3 regions of the Vibrio neonatus genome follow, and region 3 is predicted to be linked to each of the others. Evidence: predicted binding sites of a transcription regulator. Region 3 holds the regulator's gene; each other region holds the start of a gene.
What was found. Region 3 encodes PurR, which represses purine synthesis genes. Its sites were predicted from a motif close to TNANGNAAACGTTTNCNTNA; they were not measured.

Region 1: the regulator PurR is predicted to act here: its motif matches at 3,342-3,361, upstream of purT (formate-dependent phosphoribosylglycinamide formyltransferase).
Region 2: the regulator PurR is predicted to act here: its motif matches at 1,925-1,944, upstream of glyA (serine hydroxymethyltransferase).

Annotation. Positions count from the first base shown of each region.
Region 1 covers NZ_AP024885.1:1,279,591-1,286,262, reverse strand. The annotation lists gene sbcB (exodeoxyribonuclease I) at 1-1,100, shown strand, start outside; gene OCU38_RS05985 (CidA/LrgA family protein) at 1,104-1,466, shown strand; gene OCU38_RS05980 (CidB/LrgB family autolysis modulator) at 1,468-2,145, shown strand; gene cdd (cytidine deaminase) at 2,373-3,266, shown strand; gene purT (formate-dependent phosphoribosylglycinamide formyltransferase) at 3,417-4,592, shown strand; gene ihfA (integration host factor subunit alpha) at 4,698-5,000, opposite strand; gene pulA (pullulanase-type alpha-1,6-glucosidase) at 5,416-6,672, shown strand, end outside.
Region 2 covers NZ_AP024885.1:635,527-642,198, reverse strand. The annotation lists gene OCU38_RS03045 (M48 metallopeptidase family protein) at 54-545, shown strand; gene glyA (serine hydroxymethyltransferase) at 618-1,868, opposite strand; gene OCU38_RS03035 (YitT family protein) at 2,194-2,793, shown strand; gene gmhB (D-glycero-beta-D-manno-heptose 1,7-bisphosphate 7-phosphatase) at 2,939-3,493, opposite strand; gene metN (methionine ABC transporter ATP-binding protein MetN) at 3,676-4,710, shown strand; gene OCU38_RS03020 (methionine ABC transporter permease) at 4,700-5,377, shown strand; gene OCU38_RS03015 (MetQ/NlpA family lipoprotein) at 5,405-6,214, shown strand; gene OCU38_RS03010 (AbgT family transporter) at 6,597-6,672, opposite strand, start outside.
Region 3 covers NZ_AP024885.1:1,665,241-1,671,912, reverse strand. The annotation lists gene OCU38_RS07685 (alpha/beta fold hydrolase) at 1-107, shown strand, start outside; gene OCU38_RS07680 (putative signal transducing protein) at 177-503, opposite strand; gene OCU38_RS07675 (TVP38/TMEM64 family protein) at 531-1,217, opposite strand; gene purR (HTH-type transcriptional repressor PurR) at 1,375-2,391, opposite strand; gene torD (molecular chaperone TorD) at 2,555-3,205, opposite strand; gene elyC (envelope biogenesis factor ElyC) at 3,290-4,057, opposite strand; gene cmoM (tRNA uridine 5-oxyacetic acid(34) methyltransferase CmoM) at 4,236-5,030, shown strand; gene mukF (chromosome partition protein MukF) at 5,031-6,383, shown strand; gene mukE (chromosome partition protein MukE) at 6,364-6,672, shown strand, end outside.

The sequences.
Region 1 (6,672 bases), 390 kb from region 3:
AAGTGACTCGATATACCTGTTATCGCAACTTTATTGAACCTTATGAGTGGAGCTACAAAAATGGCAACTCTCGTTGGGATTTATTAGATGTTATGCGCGCCTGTCATGCACTGCGTCCTGAAGGCATTAATTGGCCAGAAAACGAGGACGGCAATACCAGTTTTCGCTTAGAACACCTATCGGTGGCAAACGGCATTGAGCACAGCAATGCTCACGATGCGATGGCCGATGTCTACGCCACGATTGAGTTGGCAAAAAAAGTAAAACAGTTTCAACCTAAGCTGTTTGATTTCTTCTTTAAACACAGAGGCAAACAAAAGCTCAATGCCTTGGTGGATATTGTCACCATGAATCCACTGGTGCATGTCTCTGGCATGTTAAGCAATGAACACTTAAAAGCGACCTTGGTGGGCCCTATTGGTTGGACTCCCACTAAAGCCTTGATTGCCGTTGATCTTACCCAAGATATCTCGCCTTTAATTGAACTATCCGCCGAACAAATCAAGCAACGCTTATACACCAAGCGTAGCGAGTTAGCAGAAGATGAACTGCCTATTCCAGTCAAATTAGTGCATCTCAATAAGTGCCCTATTTTAGCCCCGCTTGGAGTGTTAACCGCCGAAGCCGAGCAGCGCACTCAACTCAATAAAGAGCAATGCATTAAGACCCAACAACGCTTATTACAACATCCTGAAATACGCGAAAAACTGGATGCGGTGTTCTCGCAAAACCGCGAATATCCAGCCAACAGCAAAACTGTCGACGAGCTGCTTTACGACGGCTTCTTCTCACCGGCGGATAAAGCGCAAATGCGCATTATCCGAGAAGCTGAGCCGGAAGTATTGGGGGCATTAGATATCCAGGTATCTGATCCGCGCATCATGCCTTTATTGTTTAACTACCGCGCTCGTAACTTCTTTCATACTTTAACCGATCAAGAACAGAAACAATGGCTCCGCCAATGTCGCGATATGTTTGAAAACGAGTTGCCCAATTACATGTTAAACTTAGAAAACTTAGGCTCTCAATACCAAGACGACGAACAAAAAATGAAAATTTTAAAAGCCGTCTATCTCTATGTTCAAAAGTTGGTTTCCTGATTTATGATAAACAAAGCTTTTTTCTACCTTCTTAGTGCAGCATTAATTGCCGCATCTCTCGCGTTAGGTAATTGGTTGCAAGACCTTTTCGCACTGTCTGTTCCGGGCAGTGTCATTGGATTGTTGATTCTGTTTGTGGGCTTGGTCAGTGGCCTTGTTAAACCTCACTGGGTTCAACCTAGTGCCTCATTACTGATTAAGTACATGATTTTATTGTTTATCCCAATCAGCACCGGTTTAATGATTCACTATCAAATCCTTGTCGATAATGCTTTAGCCATCATAATTAGCACCGTATTCGGCACTCTTTTTGTGTTGTGTATTTTATCGTTAGTGCTCGATAAACTGCTTAACGAGGATCGATAATATGTGGTTACTGTTAAGCATTATTGTTTACTTCATTGCAAAATTTATTGCCAAAAAAGCCAATAACCCTTTAGCGAATCCTCTATTGATCAGTATGGCAATTCTTATCCCGTTTTTGCTGCTGTTTAAGGTGCCTTATCAAAAGTACTACGAAGGCAATCAGATCATTCAGCATCTACTGCAACCTGCCGTTGTTGCGCTGGCGTACCCACTTTACGAACAGCTCAATGAAATTCGCGCCAAATGGAAGTTAATTCTAACTACTTGTGTTATTGGCAGTTTAGGCTCGATGTTAACCGCAGGTACGCTAGCGGCTATGTTAGGTGCAGACTCACAACTGCTCGCCAGTATGATGGGGAAATCCGTTACAACTGCAATTGCCATGCAGGTTTCCACTGAGCTTGGCGGCGAGCCCGCCGTAGCGGCGATTTTGGTGTTGCTAGCAGGGCTTACAGGTTCGTTACTTGGCTATCCGATTTTTAAAATGCTCAATATCAAACACCCTATTGCAAAGGGGTTGAGTATGGGTACTTGTAGTCACGCATTAGGCACAGCGACGGCATTTGAGCACAATCAAAAAGATGCGGCATTTAGCTCATTGGCTTTGGTGCTTTGTGGCGTTATCACCTCTTTGCTTGCGCCCTTTGTGATGACCTTCATGTTGCATCTAATTTCCTAATTATCTTTAACAACAAGGCGTTACAAGCCGCCACTGCAAATTGCGCTTAAAAGCACATTCTCTGTGAACGAAACCGTTTACCTTGGTAACGGTTTCACTTTTAATGGGCTAAATCCAGTATCCTTACCAGACAAAATTACGCATTCATAAACACGTAATAGACATTATTGAATTGTGTCATCTACACTCGATACACTATTTCGCCCTATCACTATTAGGAACGAGCAATGAATCCACGATTTAAGCATCTCTACAATGACCTTCCTGCAGACTATGTTGATACTTTTAAAGCCATTTTCGATTCCGCTTCTTTTGCAGGTGTGCTAACTCCGCAGCAAGTTAAGCAATTGCAACAATGCACCGCTTTAGATGAACAACAACTAAAAGTGACACTGTTACCTTTTGCGGCCGCTTTCTCGATTACGCCTATCTCAAAATTTAACGTAGGGGCGATTGTAAAAGGCGCGACCAACAATCTCTATTTTGGTGCCAATCTAGAATTTAGCAACGTACAACTTGGGCAAACGGTGCATGCGGAGCAATCCGCCATTAGCCATGCATGGATGAAAGGTGAACAAGAAATTGTCGACATCACCATCAACTTTAGCCCTTGCGGACACTGCCGACAGTTTATGAACGAGCTATCCAGCGCGCAGCAACTCACCGTACAACTGCCATCTATGGATGCTAAAAGTTTGCAGGAGTATTTACCAGAGTCGTTTGGGCCTAAAGATTTAGGCATTGAATCTGGGCTTATGTCGCCAATTGATCATGGCTTTTCCAGTGCCAACGACGACGCGCTTGTTACTGACGCGATCATCGCACTAAACAAGAGTCACGCGCCTTATACCAAAAACTACAGCGGAGTGGCGATTGAGATGCTTGATGGCACGACGGTGCACGGCAGTTACGCTGAAAATGCCGCATTTAATCCAAGCCTGCCGCCATTACAAGTGGCATTAGTGCAATTGCAAATGCAAGGAATGGACTTTTCGCACATTAAACAGGTGGCACTTGCGGAAATCAATGATGCTTCTATGTCGCATCTTGCGGATACACAAAATACCTTAGAAGCGATAAACCCCGATATTGCGTTTACTTACATTGCATTAGATGCGTAATTTGCGCAAAAATCCTCCGCAAAAAAACACCATAGCCTTGGTTATGGTGTTCTCATAAAAATTTACCAAATATCGTTAGGCAAACGATTGCGCTCTATTAAAAAATGAGTATTATCAGCTAAAAAAATCATAATCTTTAAAGGAACGACTATGTTGGGTACGGCAACAGCACCAAGTGCAACTAAAGTTTTATTGCTCGGCTCTGGTGAGCTAGGTAAAGAAGTGGCAATTGAATGCCAACGTCTAGGTATTGAAGTTATCGCTTGTGATAAATACGACAATGCCCCAGCGATGCAAGTTGCTCACCGCAGCTACGTACTTGATATGCTAGATGGCGATGCTCTGGCTAAGATAGTCGAACAAGAAAAGCCAACTTATATCGTTCCTGAAATCGAAGCGATTGCGACCGACACTTTAGTTGAGCTTGAAAAGAAAGGCACAACCGTTGTGCCTAACGCTCGCGCTACGCAACTGACAATGAACCGCGAAGGCATCCGTCGCCTTGCAGGTGAAGAATTGCACCTAACCACTTCTGAGTATCGTTTTGCTGATACCTTTGAGGAGTTCTCGCAAGCTGTAGAAGAAGTTGGCCTGCCGTGCGTGGTTAAGCCTGTAATGAGCTCATCAGGCAAAGGACAAAGCGTTATGCGCACTGCTGACGATGTACAGAAAGCATGGGACTACTCTCAAGAAGGCGGTCGCAGTGGCGAAGGCCGAGTGATTGTTGAAGGCTTCATTGATTTTGATTATGAAATTACCCTGCTGACAGTGCGTGCTGTTGACGGTGTTCACTTCTGTGCACCAATTGGTCACCGTCAAGAAGATGGTGATTACCGTGAATCTTGGCAGCCACAACAGATGTCAGAAGTGGCTATTAAAGCCGCTGAATACGTTGCAGAGCAAATCGTCAATGCATTGGGTGGCTACGGCATCTTTGGCGTAGAGCTGTTTATTAAAGGCGATAAAGTGATCTTTAATGAAGTCTCTCCTCGCCCGCATGATACTGGCATGGTGACTATGATCTCTCAAGATATGTCTGAATTTGCCCTGCACGTGCGCGCATTTACCGGTAGCCCTATCAATAAGATCAGACAAACAGGTCCAGCAGCTTCCGCTGTGATTCTTGGTCAAGGCACGTCAACTAATCTTTCTTACACTGGCATCGACGAAGCCGTTGCTAATCCTGATACGCAAATTCGCCTATTTGGTAAGCCTGATATCGATGGCCGCCGCCGCTTAGGAGTGATTTTAACTCGCGCTAAAGACACTACGTTAGCTGTCCACTCGGCAACCAGCGCTGCTAAGAAGATCAAAATTAACTACTAACCGTAACTGTTACTGGTTTTAGTAGACGCTAGATACTAAAAAAGAGGTCTTAAGACCTCTTTTTTGTTAAACCGCTAAATATTTAAACTGTTAATGAGCAACGTATTATTTTACGTCGTCTTTTTTCAGCTCTTCAACGCGAGCTTTCAGCTTCTGACCTGGTCTAAATGTGACCACGCGACGTGCGGAAATAGGTATATCTTCCCCTGTTTTTGGGTTTCGTCCAGGACGTTCTTTCTTTTCCCGTAGATCAAAGTTACCGAATCCAGATAGTTTTACCTGTTCGCCACTTTCGAGTGATTTCCGAATTTCTTCAAAAAACACTTCCACGGTTTCCTTGGCATCCCGTTTACTATACCCAAGATTTTCAAACAGGTTTTCAGCCAAATCGGCCTTGGTAAGCGCCATAAAACTTCCCTCAAAGCTAGATGAATCAATAGCTACGCTGGAGTTAATCCCTCCACGATTTCAAACCAAATGAAACCTTACGTTAGCTCCTAAAATTTGTCTCTACAATCAACTACATATTGATGACTCGTTCGAAAGTGTATGACAAGGTTTTCACTTTCGCCAACTTTTTTCTAAATAAAATTTATAAGAATTAGACACTTAGAAAATTCAACTACATTTACGTTAAATTTTATAATTAAAGGCTACTTAATTATAAGTAAAGATTACAAAAAAGTGTCATATTTTCAGTAATTTCAGTCGGTTGTTCTACTATGTTAATAGGGAATATTGGCAAAGACAGATAAGCTGAGGTAATGATATTAAAGTTTTCATTACACAAATCGGCTAGAAAAGTTGTTGGAAAAGGAATTTCATGACCGCGTTATTTTCACCTTTTGAGCGTTATTTTAGACTTTGTTTTAGTAGCATAATTGCACTTTCTACCCTCGCCTGCTCCAGCGGATCGAACCAGCAAGACACCCTCGATAGCGTGACTCTAAGTAACCCCAATATTGCGCGAATTTATTTTAATGACGGTCAAACCAGCGTCGAATACACATTGCATGTTTGGAACACTAAACAGTGTTCTGGCTATCAAAGTGACGATACAGACTGGAATTATGGGCTAGAGCCTAGTGGACGTAATCCCAATTATGGGCTGTATTGGGATATCCCTATCGAAACCAATGCAAGCTGCGTTAACTTTATGCCGCACAGCTTTGATCCTAATTATCAAACATCTCACTTAAAACTGATGTTTGCACAATCATCCGCACCAGGCGCTAAGGTAGGTTATGTGTTCAAAGATACGAATCGCGTTTTTTATACCCCATCAAGAACTCTGCCTAAATCGTCCATTGCTGTGCAAGATGCTAAAGCACATTGGATCACACCTTCGCTGATATTACTTCCTATTGAAACTGAGCAAGCTCAACTTGTGATTGCGGCAACAGGCGGAATGAGTGTCAACGAACAACAAAACCAGATTGAAGGAGCATCGAAAACACTCTCCCTTATTGAAACAGCTGATGATTCATGGAAGGCGCAATATCCTCACCTTTCGACGCAGTTTAACGCTTATCAACTGCAAATTAATGATACTGGCGGTTCAATTGATCATTTAATTCGCGGGCAGATCTGGGTTGCCAGTTATAGCCGTGATAAAAAAGAGGCCAATCAACCTGCAACATTACAATCGGTAACCAAAGTGCAACTCGCGCCACTATTGGATGCTTTGTATGCCGAAAACGCAACACAGTTACAATTTGGTGCGGTAGTTGATAGTGAAACTAACACCACTTCATTTCGCGTTTGGGCACCTACCGCGCAGCAAGTAAAGCTAATCCCATTTAACCAAGAGTTGCAAGCGGGTACTCCTATTCTCATGCGTCGTGATATTGGTTCAGGAAGTTGGTTTGTTGAATACGCGAACCTAACGCATGGGGATTTCTATCGTTATCAAGTCACGCTGTTTCATCCAAACTCAGCAAGAATAGAAACCGTTTCAGTTACCGACCCTTATTCATTGAGTCTTTCCACCAACTCGCAACATAGCCAAGTTGTGGATCTTAATCATCCACAATTAAAGCCTGCCGGTTGGGATGCGCTAAGTGCGCCAGTAGCGCAGAAA
Region 2 (6,672 bases), 1.0 Mb from region 3:
ATGTAACAAAATCAGGTAAAATAAAGCACTTCTAGCCTTTTAATTGGAATACGATGAACCCTTTACTTCGATATGTTCAAGGTTATCCCGAACATATAGTGACGCCTGTTAGCCAACTAATCGAGTCAGGCAATCTCAAAAAATGGTTTGAGCAGCGCTACCCTACCCAACATAGTATCAAACATGAAAAAGCCCTGTTTGAGTACACCATGCAGATTAAAAACCGTTTTTTAAAGAAAACAGCGCCGCTGAGTAAAGTTATCTATGACAACAAAATTCATCTCATCAACAATGCGCTGGGTTTGCACTCTTATGTACAACGGGTACAAGGCAGTAAAGTAAAATCTAAGAACGAAATTCGTATTGCTAGCGTATTTAAAAATGCGCCTGAGCCTTTATTGCGTATGTTGATCGTGCACGAACTGGCGCACCTCAAAGAAAAAGAGCACAACAAAGCGTTTTACGCTTTGTGCTGTCATATGGAACCGAACTATCACCAACTTGAGCTCGATGCGCGCTTGTTTATGATCTACCTAGAAAGCTAAGTCGTTATTTTGCTCGCAATAAAAAAGCGAACCGTCAAAGGCTCGCTTTCGTTTTCACTATCGTTTTGTCTGTTATGCGTAAACAGGTTTACGCTTACAAATCTCTAGTACTTTCGCTTTAGTTGCTTCAATAACTGACTCATCACCTAGGTTGTCTAGGATGTCACACATCCAGCCCGCAAGGTTTTTCGCGTCTTCTTCAGTGAAGCCGCGGCGAGTGATTGAAGGTGAACCTACACGAATACCCGATGTTACAAATGGGCTGCGAGGATCATTTGGTACAGAGTTTTTGTTCACTGTAATGTTCGCAGAGCCTAGAGCGGCGTCGGCTTCTTTACCTGTGATGTCTTTATCAATAAGATCAACAAGGAACAAGTGGTTCTCAGTAGAGCCAGATACAATGTTGTATCCACGCGCTAAGAACTCAGCAACCATTGCTTTTGCGTTAGCAACAACGCGAGCTTGGTAATCTTTAAATTCTGGCTCTAATGCTTCTTTAAAGGCTACCGCTTTACCCGCGATAACGTGCATTAGAGGGCCACCTTGACCGCCAGGGAATACCGCTGAATTCAGTTTCTTGTACAGCGCTTCACCTTCGTTAGAAAGGATTAAACCACCACGAGGGCCAGCTAAAGTTTTATGCGTTGTAGTTGTTACAACGTGCGCATGTGGAACTGGGTTAGGGTAAACACCTGCTGCAATAAGACCTGCAACGTGCGCCATATCAACGAAGAAGTACGCGTCCACTTTGTCAGCGATTTCACGCATACGCGCCCAATCACACACTTGTGAGTAAGCAGAGAAGCCACCGATGATCATCTTAGGCTTGTGTTCAACAGCCAGTGCTTCCATTTCTTCGTAGTCAATTTGACCATTCTCATCAATACCGTAAGGGATGATGTTGTATAGCTTGCCAGAGAAGTTAACTGGAGAACCGTGAGTTAAGTGACCGCCGTGTGCAAGGCTCATACCTAGAACAGTATCACCTGCATTTAGCAACGCCATGTAAACAGCATTGTTGGCTTGTGAGCCAGAGTGTGGCTGAACGTTCGCGTAATCTGCACCAAACAATTCACACGCACGTTCGATAGCTAAAGTTTCAACTTTATCAACATACTCACAGCCACCGTAGTAACGCTTGCCCGGATAACCTTCGGCGTATTTGTTAGTTAACTGTGAACCCTGTGCTTCCATTACCCGTGGGCTTGTATAGTTTTCTGAAGCGATAAGCTCAATGTGCTCTTCTTGGCGCACTGTCTCTTCTTGAATAGCGGCAAATAGATCCGCATCGTAATCAGCGATGTTCATATCACGCTTTAGCATCTGTATCTCCTGACTCAGATTAAACTGTAAATAGCTAAAAAAGCCATACAATGACTAAACGCAAACGTTTTCGTCACGGCATTGGCGGCATTTTACCGAAATAAATTTGTATCACAAATTCTTTTTGTCCCTGTTTCTTATAGGTATATTTACCTAATTTTCCTACAGAATAAAGGTCTAATATGGGAATATTTTATTTGAGGCCTTCAACTTTACACCGTGTAAATCAAAAATTACACGATGTTAACGACAATTTTGCCGAAACAATTCGATAAAGCGCACTTTTCCTATACTATTCGCGACTGGTTTTGTGAGGTTAACTCCAATGAATAAACACAGTTTTCTTGAAGATTGCGCAGCTATCTTTACCGGCACCTTGTTGGTTGCCATTGGGATCTTTTTTTTAAAGTCATCATCAATGATCGTGGGAGGTACAGCAGGGTTAGGCTTACTGTTTACCCAGTTTATCGACCTCAGCTTCGGTACCATGTACTTTTTGGTCAATATCCCTTTTTATTTTCTAGCTTGGTTTCGATTAGGCAAACGCTTCACCATTAATAGTGTCATATGTGTTTCTTTGGTCTCAATAATGGCCGATAACCTACATCACTTAGTGAAGTTTGAATTTCTATCCCCAATTTTTGCGGCTATTGCGGGCGGGACCTGTATTGGGCTCGGCTTATTAGTGCTATTTCGTCATCGAGCGAGTTTGGGGGGATCAAACGTATTGTGCCTAGTCATTCAGGATAAATTTGGCGTGTCGGTTGGAAAGAGTCAGTTATTGTTTGATGTCACTATTCTTATCTGCTCACTGTATTTTATTCCGTTAACGCTCATTGCTTGGTCGATTGTTGCCGCCGTCTTTATCAATATGATTTTATGGATGAACCATAAGCCCACTCGCTATACCGTTCATTATCAATAGTATTGTTCACGGTAAGTACTCACCGCTCAGCGAAAGATGTACACCTGTAGTCAGATATAAGCACATACAAAACAGGCTTTGACATAATCAAAGCCTGAACAATCATTTAACTTACAAAGCTAAGCGACTTAATGACTAAGTCGTCCTACTGTTGTGCTAAATAGGCTGGTACATCTTTAATACTATCGAGTACAACCGAGGCAATGGCTTCACCTTTGTCAGTAACTGGCTTACCCGTACGCACTAAAATCTTAGTTTTAACACCCGCAGCTTCTGCAGCCATAAGATCTTCAGCTTTATCACCAACCATAACCGAATTTTCCATATCAATTTTCAGAAAATCTCGCGCCGAAATAAACATACCTGGCTTAGGTTTGCGACAGTCACAATCTTGTTTGTATTCACCGATACCGTGCTCAGGATGGTGCGGGCAATAATAGATACCATCAAACTCCACACCATGATCAGAGAAATTCCAATCCATCCACTGCGTTAACGATTCAAATCGCTCTTCGGTGAACTTACCGCGTGCAATGCCCGATTGATTGGTCACTAGCACTAACATATAACCCATTTTTTGTAGCTGTTCTGTCGCTTCAAAAACTCCAGGGATATATTCAAAATCATGCTCATCATGGACATAACCATGATCGACATTAATGACACCATCACGATCCAAAAAAACAGCGGGTTTAGACACGGTAAATTACTCTGCATTGTTTGCTTGATATGGGGATAATTATCGCACGCTTTGGGGTCACTCGCACCTACGTTTTCAGCTTTAGACGTCTAGACGTAAAAATATCTATTGACTTCATTCTGTGAACTATCTAGCATCTCTGAAAGATTTTAGATCCTCTCCCTAATCAAGCAGGCTTTTTGATGATAGAGATTAAGCAAGTTAACAAGGTATTCTACCAAGGCAAAACCGCAATCAATGCCTTGAAAGATATCAATTTGACCATTGCCAAAGGCAATATCTTTGGTGTTATTGGTTCGTCTGGTGCTGGTAAAAGTACTCTAATTCGTTGTGTAAACATGCTTGAAGCACCGACCAGTGGCGAAGTTATCGTTGATGGTATCGATCTGACTAAGTTATCTAAAAAAGAATTGTCAGAAGCACGCCGCAACATAGGTATGATTTTTCAACACTTTAATTTGCTTTCTTCTCGTACTGTGTTTGAAAACATCGCATTGCCGTTAGAGCTTGCGGGTAAAGACAAACAATACATCGAAAACAAAGTGGTTGAGCTATTAGGTCTTGTCGGACTGGCTGACAAACGTAATACCTACCCTGCCAACCTAAGTGGCGGTCAAAAACAACGTGTGGCGATAGCGAGAGCGCTTTCCAGTGACCCTAAAGTGTTGCTTTGTGATGAAGCCACCAGCGCACTTGATCCTGCGACTACGCAATCTATCCTTGCGCTATTAAAAACCATCAACCGTCAACTGGGGATTACCATTTTAATCATCACCCACGAAATGGATGTGGTGAAAAACATCTGTCACGAAGTGGCAATTATTGGTGGTGGCGAACTGGTCGAAAAAGGCACTGTGGGCACTATTTTTGCGCACCCTAAAACAGAACTGGCTCACCAATTTATACGCTCCACTTTAGATCTCTCTATTCCAGAAGATTATGAGTTACGCCTGCAAAAAGAGCGCTGCGAAGGAAGCTACGCTTTAGTTCGCTTAGAGTTTACCGGTGCCAGTGTGAATGCGCCGGTTATCAGCCAAATTGCACGTAAATTCAATATTGATATTTCTATTCTAAGTTCAGATCTTGATTATGCTGGCGGCGTTAAGTTCGGCATGATGGTCGCAGAAGTGTATGGCGATGAAGAGTCCTACGATGCGGCGATTAACTATCTTCAAGAACAAAAAATTAAAGTCGAGGTTCTAGGCTATGTCTTATGATGTATTTGCTGACTGGTTCAGCGCAAATAACAGCCTTTTGCTCAAGGCAACATGGCAAACACTTTATATGGTGGCGTTTTCAGGCATTGTTGGCTTTTTAGTTGGCATCCCGCTAGGGGTTATTCTGCACACCACCAAACGTGGTGGTCTATTAGAAAGCCCGCGCCTTAACTCTGTATTAGGCGCAATCATCAATATTGGTCGAAGTGTTCCATTTATTGTATTGATGGTAGCTATAATCCCATTAACGAAACTACTAATCGGTACTTTTATCGGTACCACAGCGGCTATCGTTCCTTTGACCATTGGCGCAATCCCATTTGTGGCACGCTTAATTGAAGGCGCACTGTTAGAAGTTCCAAGTGGGCTGGTAGAAGCGGCGCAATCTATGGGCGCTACGCCACTGCAAATTATTACTAAGGTACTGCTTCCAGAAGCGCTACCAACCATCATTAACTCTGTCACCATTACGTTAGTTACCTTGGTTAGCTACTCGGCAATGGCAGGCACTGTTGGCGGTGGCGGTCTAGGTGATGTTGCCATTCGTTACGGTTTCTACCGCTACGATATCATCATCATGGCTGTGACTATTGTTATGCTCATTATATTAGTGCAAATCATTCAATCTGTGGGTGACGCACTGGTTAGTAAAGTTGACCACAGATAAGAAACGAAATATTACACGGAGAAACTCATGAAATTTAATCTAAAGCAAATTTTCACGGTTGCAGTAGCGGCTTCAGCGCTAATCCTTGCAGGCTGTGGTGATAAAGAACAAGACAGCAACAAAATCAAATTAGGTGTTATGGCTGGTGCTGAAGCACAAGTTGCTGAGATTGCAGCTAAAGTAGCGAAAGAAAAATACGGCCTAGATGTTGAACTAGTAACTTTCACAGATTACGTTACACCAAACGCTGCTCTTGATGATGGTTCTGTTGATATCAATGCATTCCAACACAAACCATACCTAGACCAACAAATTGCTGATCGTGGTTACAAACTAGCTATTGCTGGTACTACATTTGTTTACCCAATCGCGGGTTACTCTAAAAAAATCAAATCTATTGATGAGTTGAAAGAAGGCGATCGCATCGCAGTACCAAACGATCCAACTAACCTAGGTCGTTCACTTCTTCTTCTACAAAAACAAGGCATTATTGAGCTACGTGAAGGCGCAGGTCTGCTAGCAACAGTTCGTGATATCACAGCAAACCCTAAGAAAATCGAAATTGTTGAGCTAGAAGCGGCGCAGCTAACTCGTTCTCTAGACGATATGACTCTTGCTATCATCAACAACACATTCGCAAGCTCTATCGACCTTACTCCACAACGTGACGGCATCTTTGTAGAAAGCAAAGAATCTCCATACGTAAACCTTATCGTTGCTCGTGAAGAAAACGTAAATGATGAAAACGTTAAAAACTTCGTTAAAGCGTACCAAACTGACGAAGTTTACAAAGCTGCTGACGAAATCTTTAAAGGTGGCCTAGTTAAAGGTTGGTAAGACCTTTTTTAAAGTAATACCTTTTCTTGAAATAAGATCTTTCTTGAAATAATAGAATTACTTTAAGCCTCCCCTTTTAAGCGCCATTCTTTGAATGGCGCTTTTTTCGTTTTAGCCCTAACCGTTACCGTTAATTAAATATAGATAAACACTTATAAAACCAAACGCTTACGCACTAAATTTAATAGATATTGATAAATCTAATCTTGCAAGGAACACACCGAATACGAGATAGGATAATCTATTAGGGCAATGCTGCGACAAGGAATCAATAAGGAATGTTGGTAGTTGCTCGTTGCTAAACTCCAGAAGAAAATGGTCAGCTATCGCTGACCATTTTTTCGTTTAGACTTTCTGTTTAAATATCTCGACGCTCTCTACCCTAAGGCGTGTAGAAAGTGGCAGCTCCCGGCCCTACCGGTAGGCCAAATACAAATACCCACACGTAGAATAAAATA
Region 3 (6,672 bases):
AAAATAGCCAGTTGGTAGAAATAGAAAATTGTGGCCATGTGTGTAACGTGGAAAAGCCTCAAGAGTTCAATGACAAATCTATCGAATTTATTCGTTCACAAAGCTAGATGTCGCAAAGTTAGAGGTATCAAAGTTAGAGGTATCAAAGCTAAATATTGTACTCAATAATTAGAATACTAAACCAATATCGCTTCATCAGTGGTGCTAGCGCCACATTGCCAGCATAAGGCAAACTGCCCCTCATTTATTTCCCCACAATCATCACAGCGCCAATTTGAGCTGTGATTGTGTCTATCTTCAAATTCTGCAATCAGGGCTTTGGCTTGTTGTTGCTTGTGCTCGTCGACTAACCACAAATAGGGCAGGCTAGAGTCATCCATTGGCAGTTCTCCTTGCAGGCCAAACAACCCTTCTCCGCGCACTTCTACCTGAATGCGATGACTACGCAAAAGCTCACATAAAATATGAGCTTGAGGCGGATTTTGCGCAACGTATAACTTCATGAATATCCTTTATATTGCGATGATGGATTAAGCAGGGCTAGAGCCGTTTTGTGGTCGAATCTTACCCATGATCCATTTAGCAATGAGCGGGAATAAACCTAACAGAGCAAAAGAGGCCAATACGGTAGGCGAAACAATGCCGGATAAGCTGTCTATTTCTGCCAGTTGCGTCCCGGCGTTTAGATACACCATAGTCCCTGCTAGCATGCCAAGTTGGCTAAATACATAGTATTTCACAACCGAGATAGGGGTTAGCCCCATTAATAGGTTAATCAGGAAAAACGGAAATACGGGTATTAAACGCAATGAGAATAGATAAAAGGCGCCGTCACGCTCTACGCCTTTGTTAATGGCATCAAGTTTAGCTCCAAACTTAGCTTGTACCCAGTCACGCAGAAGGTAGCGACTACTTAAAAAGGCTAAGGTTGCGCCAATGGTGCTGGCAAATGAGACCAATAGTAAGCTCGTCCAGAAGCCAAACAGTGCCGCGCCAAGTAAAGTCACCACAGCAGCGCCAGGAATGGAAAAGGCCGTAACAAATACGTAGCCAATAAAGTAGATAGCCGCTGACAATACGAAATTATTTTCAATATGCGTATTGAGCGCTAATTGCTGAGCTTTGGCGTTTTCTAAAGTGAAGTACTGACCGAAGTTGATGCCGAGTAATACAATCGCTGCAACTAAAATTAGCCCGATTATCAATTTCTTATTCATGAGTGCGTCCTTATCATCCTGAGTAAGTATAGAGACAGGATCAATAATAGGAAACTTTCATCACTTGCGTATTTTATTTGATTTATTCTCAGCAGGTACAAATAAAAAAGGCTAGAAATCATTAAGATATCTAGCCTTATTCAATTAAATGGTCATGTTAACTAGCGTTTAGGTTTCTCACGCTTGAGCGCTCTACCAACTCTGGGTGCATTTCAAAAATGCGGCGGTCATGCTCTTTGTTTTTAATGCGCTCTAGCAAGATCTCAAAGGCGGTTTTACCCACGCGACGTTTTGGCTGATGTATCGTGGTAAGAGGCGGCGCAAAATAGCCGGCTAAATCGATATTATCGTAACCAATTACAGAGATATCTTCTGGAACGGCAATGCCATGTTGAGTCAGACGGCTAATTAAACCCAGCGCCATGATATCGTTAAAGCAGAAAATAGCCGTGGGGCGTTCACTTTCTGCAAGAGCGACCAGTTTATCAGCTGTTTCAACTGCGGTATCACATTCAAAGTTACCTTCAAAAATGAAATCGTCGTTGTATGGGATATTAGCTTGAGCCAATGCTCTTTTATAGCCAGACATACGCTCAATACAAGCAAGCTTTTCAGTTTGACCAGTTAAACAGCCAATTTTCGTATGTCCATTTTCAACCAGATATTTAGTGGCAAGGTAGCCACCTTCTTCTGAGTTATCAATGATCTTGTCTGCAGAGGAGGACTCGGGGCCCCAATCCATCACCACTTTAGGAATGCCTGGGTGAGAATCTAGCATTTCACGTAGCTCTTCGGTTAAGTCAGAGCACATTACTAATATTCCATCTACGCGCTTTTCGGCAAGCATACGAATGTAATCGCGCTGCTTTTCGTACAGTCCGCCAGTGTTACATAAGATCAACGTATAGCCTTGACGGTAACAGTAACTTTCTACGCCATCGACCACTTCCGCAAAGAAGGGGTTAGTGGATTGAGTTACCAACATGCCAATGGTTCTAGTGGTGTTGCATTTTAAGCTACGAGCAACCGCACTTGGCGCATAGTTGAGCTCTTTTACAGCTTCCATAACACGTTCTTGTGTTGTTTCAGCCACAAAACGTGTTTTATTGATAACGTGTGAAACTGTAGTGGTGGAGACACCAGCCAGTTTTGCGACGTCTTTTATGGTTGCCATAGGAGACCTTGTAAATATAAGTAATGATTATAAAATGCGTTGAATTATTGAGTAATTTGCACTCAAAATCACATTGCAAACGATTGCGGGGGAGTCTAGCCATAAATGATGAAACTGACAACGCATTTATGACGATAATGTGAATCTATTTTCGGTAACTGAGCTATTTTTCATTACTGAGATAACGACAATCAATTTCACAAAATTTAACTAACAGTTCAGCGACCGCAGAATAGAAACCAAATTCATCATATTTAGTGCAGTTTGCCGAAAATTGTGGAATCCAATTCAGTAAATGTTGCTCAATGAATGACTTCTGTTCACTAAGGGCCGCTTCTAGATGTGATTCCATTTCTAGCGCGTTTGAGCGCATGATTAGATTGCCAATAAAGTCGAGTTCAACAGCCAGATGATCGGCAGGCTCGTTAAAGCATTTATCCACTTCAATGCCATGCTCTAACATAACTTGCGTCATCTGCTGAGCAGGGGTGCCATTAAGCGCCTTGTTTTCGTCAATATAAACAGAGGCGCAGGGCTGGGCAGTTTGTTTGTCAGAGGCTAAAAATAAGTCGTAGAAATTAGCGGATAATTCAAGCTGAGCATTCGGGCGCAGTTGCAGTCGCTCAAGAGCACCCAGTAAGCGTTTAGCGGCTGTGGCTAGGGTTTCATTTTCGGCTAGACCATTAATGAAACCCCTCACTTCAGGGGTTTGATAGGCAATCAGTTCGTCTTGGGTCAGCTCTTTAGAAAATAAGCTGGAAAACCACCAATAAATTTCTGCCCGCTGTTCATTAAACTGCTTGAGCTCTTGCATTGTTTAACCCATAACTCGTTAGCAAACTACAACACCAGCTTCTAAGTTGGCGAAAATATAGACGTTCACTAAATTATGAGTCACTTATTTGCTACTGACAAGATCTCGTATGTTTTTCCACCACTTACCCATGGTTTCATGCCAGTAGCGCTCTGTTTGCTCTAGGTATCGTGCTTGCGGGGTGTACTTTTGCCACGCTTGATTAATATTGGATTGGGCTAAGTAATTGGTTGGGGCAGGAGTAGGGTTTAGACCGGCGCTGTGAAACTCGCGTAGGGCGCGTTCCATATGGCTGGCCGAAGTAACCAGTGACATATGCTTTTCACCGACAAAGCCCGCAGCTTGTCTGGCTTCTTCCCAAGTATCTTGCGCCGTTTCTAATAAAATAATATCTGACTTAGCCACGCCTAACGCTAATGCCACCGTCGCCATCATTCGTGCTTGGCTCATTTCTGAGCCGCCATCATAGCCAGATAAAATCAATTTTGCGCCGGGATACATGCGCAATATACGAATGCCTTCACTAAGGCGCATTAACGCGGTGCGACTTAATTCAGAGGTTGGCGGAATTTGCGGATCAATCACATGCCCACTGCCTAGCACCATGACATAGTCTAAGCTTTCTGCTGGTGGTAAAAAGGCCGTGTATTTGCGCTCTAATGGTTTGAGCAACGAGGTAGATACAGGCTGGAATGAAATAGCAAAAATGGACGCTAATGAAATAAAAATAAAGATACAGCCAGACTTATGCTTGCGGGTAAACATCACCAGCGCTAGGCCAAAGAAACCGATAAGTAGCATTGCAGGCAGTGGCATAAGGAAGGCAGTAATGATTTTTTTCAATTCAAACATATTGGGTTAAACCATTTCCTAAGTTCTGTAGGGTAAATTGGTGTCACGAGTTAAAATGTCGTGTTTTTGGTCGGTTTTTTAGTCGATCGGAGGGGCAAATCGACAACCGCTCTTTATTCTTGACGTCCTTGTGACACAATACGAAACTCACTCAAATAACATCATACATTAATTAAAAGTGACACAAGATCGTAATTTCGACGACATTGCCCACAAATTTGCCGAAAATATTTATGGCTCAGACAAAGGCAACATCCGTCAGACTATCGTCTGGGAAGATTTGCAGCAAATCATAACCCAAATAGCAGGCCATGCAAAACCTCTCACCATTCTGGATGCGGGAGGGGGCTTAGCACAAATGTCGCAAAAGTTGGCCGAGCTTGGTCACAATATTATATTGTGTGATGTCTCTAGCGAAATGCTCTCTTTAGCTAAGCAAGAGATTGCACAACAAGATTTGCTAGAGCAGTATCAGTTTATTCATGCGCCAATTCAAGAACTGGATCAGCATCTTAAACAGCCAGTGGATCTGGTTTTGTTTCATGCGGTCATGGAATGGCTAGCAGATCCTAAAGACGTATTAGAAAAGTTGATGCAACATGTGCGCCCCGGCGGCATGGCGTCAATCATGTTTTATAACCACCATGGATTGGTAATGAAAAACGTAATATGTGGCAACATCCCACATGTATTGCAGGGAATGCCCCATCGTAAACGATTTAAGTTGCAGCCGCAGAAAGGGTTATTACCCGAAGACGTTTATCGCTGGTTAGAAGAATGCGACTTACGCATTTGTGGAAAATCAGGGATTCGCTGCTTTCATGACTATATTGGATTTACCCAATATGTGGGCGATTATAGTCAAGAAGAACTGATGCAGCTTGAACGACAATTATGTAGAACCGAACCTTATCTTTCTCTAGGAAGATACATACACGTATGGGTTCAAAAAGAAATGACAGTAGGGAACTGAATGAGTCAACTCTCCCAAGAAGGGCAACATGACGATCAAGTCACAGTCGATGAACTGGTCGGGTGGGTTAAACAGCACGATTTCTCCCTTAACCTCAATAGTGAACATCTGAGTTTTTTAGTTGCGATAGCGCTACTCAGTCGTGAACGTTTTGATGAAGAGTTAGGAGAAGGCGAATTGCATGATGCATTTGCTATTGTCCAACGAGAATTTAATGGCGATGCGAGCGTCAGCAACATCGCGTTTAAAGCCAACAATGCCATCAACAGTTTAGTTGCGCAGAGATTACTGAGTCGATTTACCAGTGAAGGACAAGACGGAAGCAGCATTTATCGCCTTTCGCCCCTTGCGGTAGGTATCTCTGAGTATTACTTGCGCCATCGCCAATTTTCAAAATTGAAATTGTCTATCCAACTGACTTTAGCCGGTAAAGAGCTGGCAAATGTAGTGGCAACCGCTGAGCAGACGCCAACCGATGAAGGTTGGCGCAGAGACATATACGGCACATTGAAGTTTTCAGTTGCGGAAATTTTTGACCAAATTGATTTAAACCAAAGGGTCATGGATGAAGAGCAGCATCAAGTTAAAGCTGAGATTGCCGAGCTATTAAACCAAGATTGGCGTGAAGCGATCATCCACTGTGAAGACTTGCTTTCTGCTACCTCAAATACCTTAACTGAGCTGCAATCTTCCTTGCAAGCGGCAGGTGACGAGTTGCAATCTCAATTATTGACCTTACAACAATTGGTGTATGGCAAAGAAGATTTAGATTACATCGATGCGGTGTTATTTAGCCTGCAAGTTAAGCTCGATCGCATCATCAGTTGGGGGCAACAATCAATAGATTTATGGATAGGCTATGACCGTCACGTGCATAAATTTATCCGTACTGCGATTGATATGGATAAGAATCGAGCGTTCAGTCAACGACTGCGTCAATCTATTCAAGATTTTGGTTCCAATTCTTGGCTACTGACCTTTGCCGATGCGGAGCGTTTACGAGATCTAAGAGATGAATCTCTGGTTCTGAAAAACGATGAAGCCTTGGGGCAATTACCGCCAGAAGTGGAATATCAAGAAATGCAACAGGTCAGCAATGAGTTGGCCGAACAAGTCACAGCCATGTTGAAACGTCATAAAGATCAAGGGGCTAAAATCGACCTTGGTGAAGTGCTGCGTAACTATCTCGCCACTCACGCACAGGCAAGTCACTTTGATCTGGCTCGATTAGTGGTAGACCAAGCGGTGCGCTTGGGTTACTCAGAGCAAGACTACGCAGCAATACAGCCGGATTGGCAATCAATTAACGAATATGGCGCAAAGGTACAAGCGAATGTCATCAATAAATTCTGATACATATATGCCAGAGAATCTGGTTCGAGCGATAGCAAATCCGCTGTTTCCAGCGTTAGATAGCTTACTTCGCTCTGGTCGTCATATTACTCAAGACGACATGGATAATCATGCACTGCTGTGCGACTTTGAAACAGACTTGATGCTGTTCTACCAAAGATACAACACCGAATTGGTGCGCGCGCCAGAAGGTTTCTTCTACTTGCGTCCACGTTCAACCACCTTAATTAGCCGCAGCGTCCTCTCTGAGTTAGATATGCTGGTGGGCAAAGTATTGTGTTTCCTTTAT